2 regions of the Desulfonatronum thiodismutans genome follow, and region 1 is predicted to be linked to the other one. Evidence: predicted binding sites of a transcription regulator. Region 1 holds the regulator's gene; the other holds the start of a gene.
The links. Region 1 encodes HrcA, which represses chaperone genes, less so after heat shock. Its sites were predicted from a motif close to TGTTAGCACTCNNNNNNNNNGAGTGCTAACA; they were not measured.
Positions count from the first base shown of each region.

Region 2: the regulator HrcA is predicted to act here: its motif matches at 2,536-2,566, upstream of groES (co-chaperone GroES).

Region 1 is NZ_JPIK01000013.1:64,164-69,259, forward strand. It holds gene dnaK (molecular chaperone DnaK) at 1-1,182, opposite strand, end outside; gene grpE (nucleotide exchange factor GrpE) at 1,267-1,878, opposite strand; gene hrcA (heat-inducible transcriptional repressor HrcA) at 1,910-2,941, opposite strand; gene rfbD (dTDP-4-dehydrorhamnose reductase) at 3,119-4,009, opposite strand; gene rfbB (dTDP-glucose 4,6-dehydratase) at 4,006-5,040, opposite strand.
Region 2 is NZ_JPIK01000006.1:101,123-106,218, reverse strand. It holds gene GY33_RS0105905 (GGDEF domain-containing protein) at 1-300, opposite strand, end outside; gene groL (chaperonin GroEL) at 500-2,146, opposite strand; gene groES (co-chaperone GroES) at 2,218-2,508, opposite strand; gene amrB (AmmeMemoRadiSam system protein B) at 2,868-3,671, shown strand; gene GY33_RS0105885 (ABC-F family ATP-binding cassette domain-containing protein) at 3,750-5,096, shown strand, end outside.

The sequences.
Region 1 (5,096 bases):
GCCCAAAGACAGCGGGGTGACGTCCAACAGCAGCACGTCCTTCACGTCTCCGGCCAGAATCCCGCCTTGAATGGCCGCGCCCATGGCCACGACCTCGTCCGGATTCACGCCTTTGTGCGGTTCGCGTCCAAAAAAATCCTGGACCTTTTTCTGCACCAGGGGCATCCGGGTCATCCCGCCAACCAGGATCACCTCGTCGATGTCCGAGGTCTTCAGTCCGGCGTCAGACAAGGCCTTTTTGCAGGGTTCGATGGTTCGGTCCACCAGGTCTTCCACCAACTTGTCCAGCTTGGCTCGGGAGAGCTTGATCAGCAGGTGCTTGGGGCCGTTCTGGTCCGCGGTGATGAAGGGCAGGTTGATCTCCGTCTCCATTGAGGTGGAGAGTTCCTTCTTGGCTTTTTCCCCGGCTTCCTTGAGCCGCTGCAGGGCCATGCGGTCCTTGGACAGATCAATTCCGTTGTCCCGCTTGAATTCAGCTACCAGGTAGTCGATGACCCGGTGGTCGAAGTCCTCGCCGCCCAGGAAGGTGTCGCCGTTGGTGGCCCGGACTTCAACGACGTTGTCGCCGACTTCCAGGATGGAAATGTCGAAGGTTCCGCCGCCCAGGTCGAACACGGCTACCTTTTCATTCTTCTTTTTATCGAAGCCGTAGGCCAGGGAGGCCGCGGTGGGCTCGTTGATGATCCGCTTGACTTCCAGTCCGGCGATTCGTCCGGCGTCCTTTGTGGCTTGGCGCTGGCTGTCGTTGAAGTAGGCCGGAACGGTGATCACGGCCTCGGTCACGGTTTCGCCCAGATAGGCTTCCGCGTCGGACTTCAATTTTTGCAGGATCATCGCCGAGATTTCCGGAGCGCTGTACTTTTTGCCGTTGATGTCCACGTAGGAGTCGCCGTTGCTTCCTTCGACGATCTTGTACGGGCAGCTGTCCTTCCAGGACGTGATTTCCTTGGCGTCGAACCGCCGACCCATCAGTCGCTTGATAGCGAATACGGTCTTTTCCGGGTTGGTGACAGCTTGGCGCTTGGCAATCTCACCGACCAGCCGTTCCTTGTCGGTGAAGGCCACGATGGACGGAGTGGTTCGCCCGCCTTCGGGGTTGGTGATGCATTTGGGCTCCTTGCCCTCCATCACATAGACGCAACTATTCGTTGTTCCCAGATCAATACCGATGATTTTTCCCATGTTTTTGATTCCTCCTGAACGCGATGGATATTTTTCGATCAAGTTAAGGTTGATTGTCCGCTTGTAAAGGGGCGGAAGCAAAAATTATACGGCGCACTCCATGCTGACCAGCACCTTGGCCGGACGCAGCAGCCGACCTTTGAGGCGATAGCCTTTTTGAACCACTTGGCAGACCTTGCCGGGCTCGAAGTCCGGATGCGGTTGTTGAGCCAGGGCTTCGTGCCAATTAGGGTCGAAGATTTCGCCGGCTTGGCCCAGGGGCTCCAGATTGTGGCGGGCGAGAATATCCAGAAACAGTTTGCGGGTCATTTCCACGCCGTTGAGCAATTCCTTGCCCGTGCCGGTCTTGCCGCCGTGTTCCAGAGCCAGGTCCAGGTTGTCCAGGATCGGCAACAGGTCCTCCAGCACGGACTCGGTGGCGAATTTGCAAAAGTCATCCTTTTCCCGTTGCAAGCGCTTCTTCAGATTTTCAGTGTCCGCGGCAATGCGCAGCTTTTCATCCTGAACCTGGGCCAAAAGCCGACAGTTGGGACAGACTTTTTCCTCGCAAAGTCGGGTCAACCGTTCCTCGTCGATCATCTCCGGCGTTCCGGTTTCTTCAGGTTCGTGCGCGACATCCTCGACATCAATGTTTACGCCCACGGTAATGTCCGTCTTGTTTGCCGCCTCGGCGTAGGGATTATTTTTCTGGGACATGCGTTCCTCCTTGCGAATCTGCCCATCATTATTAAAAGCGATTTCTCAAGAGCTGGCTGATCACCTGGGCCGTGAATTCAACCAGTGGGACGACCTTGGCGTAATCCATGCGGATCGGGCCGATGATGCCCACCACTCCCAGGGGGTCGTCCTGTCCCAGGTAGGGCGATGAAATCAGCGTGAATTCCTGCAAGCCTTCCTGGTCCTCTTCGCGCCCGAAGATGATGGATATGCCGTCGGGCTTGGCCACCTTGTCCAGCAGTTCCAGAAGTCGGGTGCGTTCTTCCAGCATCCGCAGCAGTTCCTGAAGCTTGGCCGGGTTGGCGAATTCCGGATGGGTGAAGAAGTTGACCGTTCCCTCGACATAGACCTCCCGTTCGCTGCCGCCGGTGAAAACCTGCTGGGCCAGGACCAGGGCCTGTTGGCTGACGGCTTGGTACTCACGCTGGACCGCGTCCATTTCCTGGAGGAGCTTGGTTCGGACTTGGGCCAGGGTCCGGCCTTGAAACAGTTGGTTCAGGTAATTGCTGTACGTGACCAGGTCGTCCGTGCCCAATTCCGGCTCCACGGAGACGATCTTGTTTCGGACGATGCCGCCCTCCACCACCAGAATGGCCATGGCCAGGCCGGGCTTGAGTAGGACGAAGTCGATGTGCTTGAAGCCGATGTTCGAGGCCTTGGGTGCCAGGACCATGCTCACCTGACGGGTATAGGCCGACAGGAGCCGGGAGGCGTTGCGCAGCAGTTCGGTGACGTCCAGGCGGTCGTCGCCCATGTTCTCGGTAAGTCGGTTCCGTTGCTCCAGGGTGAGTGGGTGGTACTTCAGCAGGGTGTCCACGTAGAAGCGAAAGCCTTGCGCCGAGGGAATCCGCCCGGCCGAGGTGTGAGGCTGTTCCAGGTAGCCCTTATCGGTCAGGTCGGCCATGATGTTGCGGATGCTGGCCGGGCTGAGGTTCAGGCTGGACTTTTTGGCGATGGTCCGGGATCCCACGGGCGCGGCCGTCTGGATGTAATCCTCAATGAGCGTCGTCAAAACGCCGATTTCGCGTGGCTGGAGTTCCATGTTGCTATCCTGTCTAGCACTCGATGCGAGAGAGTGCTAGACCCAATAAATATGCCGGAAGGTTCTGTCAAGGAAAGAAGGGATTGATTCCGGTTAGATTCGTTCTTGAACCTCACCCGTGATCAGAATCGGTATCGCGAAGTAGATGGCCCGGTGCGGGCGCTTTGCTACTGAAAGTCAGCAGACGTGGCGGAATACGTATTCCCGCAGTCCGTGGAGCCAGGGGCGAGGTTTGACGCCGGTAAGCGCGGTGAAGGATTCGGTGTTCAGCACGGAATAGGCCGGGCGGCGGGCTTTTTGCGGATATTGGTCCGAGGTGATGGGGTGAACGTCGCATTGCAGGCCCATGGCTTGCACGGCGGAGGCGGCCAGCTCGCACCAGGAGGCGCAGCCGCCGTTCACGAGGTGAAATATCCCGTTCTCTCCGGTCTTGAGCAATTCCACGGAGTATTCGGCCAGATCCGGGGTGTAGGTCGGAGAGCCGACCTGATCGTGGACCACGTTCAAGGAGGCGCGCTGAGAGGCAAGGGTGAGAATCTTGCTCACGAAGTTGGTCCGCCCCGGTCCGAAGAGCCAAGCCGTGCGGACGATGCTCAATCGGTCCAGGGCCAGTTCCCGCAGCGCGTTCTCTCCGGCCAGTTTGGTCTTGCCGTAGATGCACAGCGGATTGACGGCGTCGTCGGGCCGGTAAGGCTCGCAGCCCTGGCCGTCGAAGACGAAGTCCGTGCTGTAATGTACCAACTGGATGCCGCGTTGCTTGGCCAAACGACCGAGCTTGACGGGCAGGAGTTTGTTCACCCGCATGGCCAGGTCCGGCTCGTCCTCGGCCAGGTCCACCTGGGTGTAGGCCACGGTGTTGCAGATCACGTCCGGCTCGTGGCGGTCCAAAAAGGCGGCGAGTTGATCCGTGTCGAAGAGGTCTACGTCTTCCCGGCCCACGGGCAGCGCGGTCCAGTCGGTCTTGGTCAGGGCGGCGCAGAGGGATTGACCCAAAAGGCCGGTCTTGCCGCCCAGGACCATGACGGTTCGCGGTGTCTGGTGCGCGGTGGAATCCGTTTGCTCGCTCATCGTCGCTCTCCGTACCAGGCGTCCATGAAGTCCCGGTAGCTGCCGTCCTGGACCCGGCGCAGCCATTCGCGATTGTCCCCGTACCACTGGATGGTTTCCTGAAGCCCCTGCTCAAAGGTGACGGACGGGGCGAATCCCAGCTCTCGGGCGGGAAGGGAGAAGTCCATGGCGTAGCGTCGGTCGTGACCGGGCCGGTCCTGGACGTAGCGAATCAGGGAGTGGGGCTTGCCCAGCAGGTCCAGGATGGAGGTGACCACCTGGATGTTGGTACGCTCGGCGTCGCCGCCGAAGTTGTAAACGGCTCCGGAACGGCCTTGGTCCATGGCCAACTCCACGCCGCGGCAATGGTCCAGGACGTGAATCCAATCCCGGATGTTGGCCCCGTCGCCGTAGACCGGCAGGGGCTTGTCCTCCCAGGCCAGGGTGATCATCAGAGGGATCAGCTTTTCCGGAAACTGGAACGGGCCGTAGTTGTTGGAGCAGCGGGTGATCACCGTGGGCAGACCGTAGGTCTCATGATAGGCCCGGACCAGCAGATCCGCTGAGGCCTTGGACGCGGAGTAGGGGCTGTTTGGGGCCAGGGGCGTATCCTCGGTGAACAGGCCCTTCGGGCCGAGAGTCCCGTAGACCTCGTCCGTGGAAACCTGCAAAAACAATTCGATTCCCGCTTTGCGGGAGGCCTCCAGCAGATTGTGCGTTCCCTGAATGTTCGTGGTGATGAACGGCGAGGAATCGTGGATGGACCGATCCACATGAGATTCGGCCGCGAAATTGAGCACGGCCTGGATGCGGTGTTCGGCCAGCAGGCGGGGAACCAGTTCCTGATCGGCGATGTCACCGTGGACGAAAACATACCGAGAGTCCTGAGCCTGTTCCAGGGCCAGGAGGTTCATCTTGTTTCCGGCGTAGGTCAGCTTGTCCAGGTTGACGACGAGCATATCTTTTCTGCGCTCCAGCAGGGCCAGAATGAAGTTGGAGGCGATGAACCCGCATCCTCCGGTGACCAGGATGCGGTTGAGGCGACGTTGCATGGGTGCTCCTTTGAAAATGCGAGCGCGAAGATTTTGAAACGCCCGGATGTCTTTTG
Region 2 (5,096 bases), on a different contig from region 1:
ATCCTGAAATTGCTTGATCAATAGCGCGGTATCCTGCAAGGCCTCTGTCAGTTTTGCCCGCCACTGGTCATTGATGATCCCCTCGTTGCCCCGGAGCAGCTTGCGGAAGGCCTCCTCGGAAAAGTCCCTCTTCCGCAGCACCTCCATGACCAACTCCTGCGCCTGCTCTCGTTGCTCCGGAGTCAGAAACTCGTAATCCCTGATACTGCGCATATACATTATCAAGCCGCGCCATTTGGACTCACGGGGCACCCCCAGCCGATCCATGGTTCCGCAGAGATCTTCAAAACACCGTTTCATCCGACCACCCCTTGCCCATACGATTCATGTCGTTCTCAAAAACCAGGCAAATTGACCAACTCATTCCCTTGCCCTGAAACCGTGCTTAAAGCAAACCTTACAATTCGCGCAAGACCTTCTTGCCGCACCAAAAGCAAAAGGCCGGACAAAATGTCCGGCCTTTTGCCGTGAAGCTGTATCTGTTCTCGCGGAGAGGCGTTTAGTACATTCCGCCCATTCCGCCCATTCCACCCATCCCGCCGCCGGGCATGGGCATATCCTTCTTGGGCTCGGGCTTCTCGGCCACGGCGCATTCGGTGGTCAGCAGCAGGCCGGCCACGGAAGCGGCGTTCTGCAGCGCGATGCGGGTCACTTTCTTGGGATCAATGACCCCTGCGGCGATCAGGTCTTCGTACACGCCGGTGGCGGCGTTGAAGCCGTAGCCGTCCTTGCCGTCCTTGACCTTCTCCACCACGATGGAGCCTTCGAAGCCGGCATTTGCGGCGATCATCCGCAGCGGCTCCTCGATGGCCCGCCGGACCAGGGTCACGCCGGCGGCCTCGTCGTCGTCCGCGGTCTTGATGGCACCCAGGCTCTTCACGGCACGGACCAGGGCCACGCCGCCGCCAGGCACGATTCCTTCCTCAACCGCGGCACGAGTTGCGTTCAGGGCGTCCTCGACCCGAGCCTTCTTTTCCTTCATCTCGGTCTCGGTGGCCGCACCCACGTTGATCACGGCCACGCCGCCGACGATCTTGGCCAGCCGCTCTTGCAGCTTCTCACGGTCGTAATCGGAAGTGGTTTCTTCGATCTCGCTGCGGATCTGACGTACCCGGGCCTTAATCTGCTCAGCATCGCCGGCGCCGTCGATGATCGTGGTGTTTTCCTTGTTGATCACGATGCGCTTGGCTTTGCCCAGGTCGTTCAGGGAGATGTTCTCCAGCTTGATGCCCAGGTCTTCGGAAACCATCTGCCCGCCGGTCAGAATGGCGATATCCTGGAGCATAGCCTTGCGGCGCTCGCCGAAGCCGGGAGCCTTGACCGCGGAAACTTGCAGTGTGCCGCGAAGCTTGTTCACCACCAGGGTGGCCAGGGCTTCGCCTTCCACGTCCTCGGAGATGATCAGGAGGGGCTTGGACATCTTGGCCACCTGCTCCAGCACGGGCAGCATGTCCTTCATGCTGGAGATCTTCTTTTCGCAGATCAGGATCAGCGGCTCGTCCAATTCGCAAAGCATCTTTTCCGGATCGGTCACAAAGTAGGGGGAGAGGTAGCCGCGGTCAAACTGCATTCCCTCCACCACTTCCAGAGTGGTCTCCAGGCCCTTGGCTTCCTCAACGGTGATCACGCCTTCCTTGCCGACCTTGTTCATGGCCTCGGCGATAATATTGCCGATGGTCGGGTCGTTGTTGGCGGAAATGGTGCCGACCTGGGCGATTTCCTTCTGGTCGCGGGTGGGCTTGGTCTGGCTGACCAGATCAGCCGTCACGGCCTCCACGGCCTTGTCGATACCGCGCTTGATGGCCATGGGGTTACGGCCGGCGGTTACCAGCTTCACGCCGTCGGTGTAGATGGCCTGGGCCAGGATGGTGGCGGTGGTAGTGCCGTCGCCGGCCACGTCGCTGGTCTTGCTGGCCACTTCCTTGACCATCTGGGCACCCATGTTCTCGAACTTGTCGGTCAGCTCGATCTCCTTGGCAACGGTTACGCCATCCTTGGTGATGATCGGGGAACCGAAGGACTTCTCAATGACCACGTTGCGGCCCTTGGGTCCCAGAGTTACCTTTACAGCGTTGGCCAGGGTGTCTATGCCTTTTTTCAGCCGTTCACGCGCCTTGGTATCAAAAAGTAATTCTTTAGCAGCCATGGTTATTCTCCTTGCGTCGTAAAATTCGTTGATGTCGCTGATGTGCTCGGTCGATTCGCGATGCGAAAAGCCTACTCTTCAATGATGGCCAGGATATCGTCCTCGCGCATCACCAGAAACTCTTCGCCGTCTACCTTCATCTCGGTGCCAGCGTACTTGTTGAAGAGCACCTTGTTTCCGGCGGCCACGGCCATCTCGGCACGCTTACCGTCGTCACCCACTTTGCCGGGACCCACGGCGACCACTTCGCCCTTCATCGGCTTTTCCTTGGCGGAATCAGGGATGATGATCCCTCCCTTGGTCACTTCCTCGCCCTCAAGCCGCTTCACCAGAACACGATCATTCAATGGTTTCAGTTTCATTTTTTTCTCCTCCGAATTGGTTTGTTTTGCTAGCACTCGAAGACGGTGAGTGCTAGCAGGAGTGCTTATCCACGAGACGCCAGAGAAAGGCAAGTCCGTTTTCAAGCTGAATATCACTTTTATAACCTATTTATAGCGAATTGAGAGTAAATAATAAATTTTAAAGATTATGCCGCAATAATTTTAGCCTGAACAACTGAATACGCTATCGTGATGCAAATGCGGCAAAAATCTCCTCGGCCGTGTCTGGGCAGTACAAAGGTTTCGGCGTAAAACTTGGGTCTTGTTGCCCGACAGTCGCGGTGCTTTTCCCAACCGCGCTGAACCCGTTATCTCAAAGTCTTGATCGGAGGACCATCATGGATCGCAATCCCGTCGTGGCCGGTCGGTTTTATCCCGGCACGAAACAAGCCTGGGAATCTGAAGTCCGAAGCTATCTCCCCCTTGTATCCACGCCGCGCAAAGCCCTTCTGGCCATGATGCCCCACGCCGGATATGCATACTCCGGGGCCGTGGCCGGCAAGACCCTTTCTGAAGTAATCCAGACGGAAACCGTGCTCCTGCTGGGCCCGAACCACACCGGACTCGGACGCCCCCTGGCCCTGTGGCCCAACGGCCGCTGGCTGCTGCCCGGCGCACACCTGGACGTGGACGAGGAACTGGCAAGAAGCATCTTCGAGGCCGCCCCGGCAATTCAGGCGGATCACCAAGCCCACCTCCAGGAACACTCCCTTGAAGTCATCCTGCCTTTTCTCTGGGCCGTCCGCCCCCAAACCAAGATCGTCCCGCTGGCCGTGGCCGAGCCGAGCCTGGAAGTGTTGTTGCGCACGGCTCAGGAGCTGTCCGCGGTGCTCGCAAAGTGGCCCAAACCATTACTGATCCTCGTCAGTTCGGACATGAGCCATTTCGTTTCCGCCCAGCAAGCCAAGGAACTGGACGGCCTGGCCCTGCAAGCAGCCCTGGAGCGCGACCCGGAAAAGCTCTACGCCACGGTGCACGACCAGCGGATCTCCATGTGCGGGATGCTGCCCATGACCCTGGGGCTGGCCACGGCCAACGCACTCGGAGCGACCCAGGCCAGCCTGATCGCCTATGCCACTTCCGGGGACGTGACCGGGGATTTTTCTCAGGTTGTCGGCTACGCGGGGGTGGTGGTGGAATAGGCCAGCCGAAGGGGCGACTGCCTTGGCGAACCGGTACCAAACCTCTCTTCCAGTCCGATCGTTTGTGGTGTAGATGCCATGCCCATGGCTACGCCGATTCTCGTCTCCTTCACCGGCCTGACCAAGGCCTTCACCGCCCACCCACTGTTCTCCGGCATTTCCCTCGGCCTGTTCGAAGGCGAGCGCACGGGATTGATCGGTCCCAACGGCTCTGGAAAATCCACCCTGCTCAAAATCGTCGCCGGACTGGAAGAGCCGGATCAGGGCGAGGTGCATCGGCGCAAGGACGTGCGCGTGGTCTATCTTGCCCAGGAAGAACGCTTCGCCCCTGGGAGCACGGTGGAGCAGGTTCTGCTGGAAGCCCTGACCGAAGAATCGTCCGGCGAATCCCCTGGAGAGTCAGCCCAGAGACCGCCTGAGCGATCCCCTGAGCGACTCCACGAAAGAATTTCGGGCCCGGAAGCCTTTCAACGCGTCTGGGAGATGTCCAGCCGCCTGCATCTGCCCGACGGCCCCACCCCGGTGGACACCTTGTCCGGCGGCTGGCGCAAGCGGCTGGCCCTGGCCCGAGCCCTGATTCAGGAACCGGACCTGCTCCTGCTGGACGAACCCACCAACCATCTGGACCTGGAAGGCATCCTCTGGCTGGAAAAACTGCTGCTTCAGGTCCCCTTCGCCTTTGTCCTGGTCAGCCACGACCGGGTCTTTCTGGAAACCGTCACCAACCGGACCGTGGAGCTGAACCGCGTCTACCCCGAGGGATTTCTTCGGGTCGAGGGCAACTACAGCACGTTCCTGGACAAGCGGGAGGCCCTGGTCGCGGCCCAGGAAGCACGGGAACAGGTTCTGGCCAACAAGGTCCGCCGGGAGATCGAATGGCTGCGCCGCGGACCCAAAGCCCGGACCACCAAGGCCCGGGCGCGTATCGACGAAGCCCATCGTCTCCAGGACGAGCTGGCTGAAGTCAGCGCCCGCAACGCCCTGAAGCAGACCGCGGACATCGCTTTCGACGCCACGGGCCGCAAGACCAAGCGATTGCTGGAGGCCCGCGGCCTGGGCCTGACCTTGGGCGAACGGCCTTTGTTCGCCGATCTGGACATCCTGCTCTCCCCCGGAACCCGCCTGGGGATCATGGGCCCCAACGGCGCGGGCAAAAGCAGTCTGATGCGGCTGCTGCACGGCTCGCTCCAGCCGGACCAGGGAACCCTGCGCCGGGCCGACGGCCTGCGGGTGGTCTACTTCGACCAGAAGCGCGAACAGCTCGACTCCGAAATCACCCTGCGCCAAGCCCTGGCGCCCACCGGGGACACCGTGGTCTTCCAGGACCGCCCGCTACACGTGGTCACCTGGGCCAAGCGCTTTCTGTTCCGGCCGGACCAGCTTGGGCTCCCGGTGTCCCTGCTCTCCGGCGGAGAGCGGGCCAGA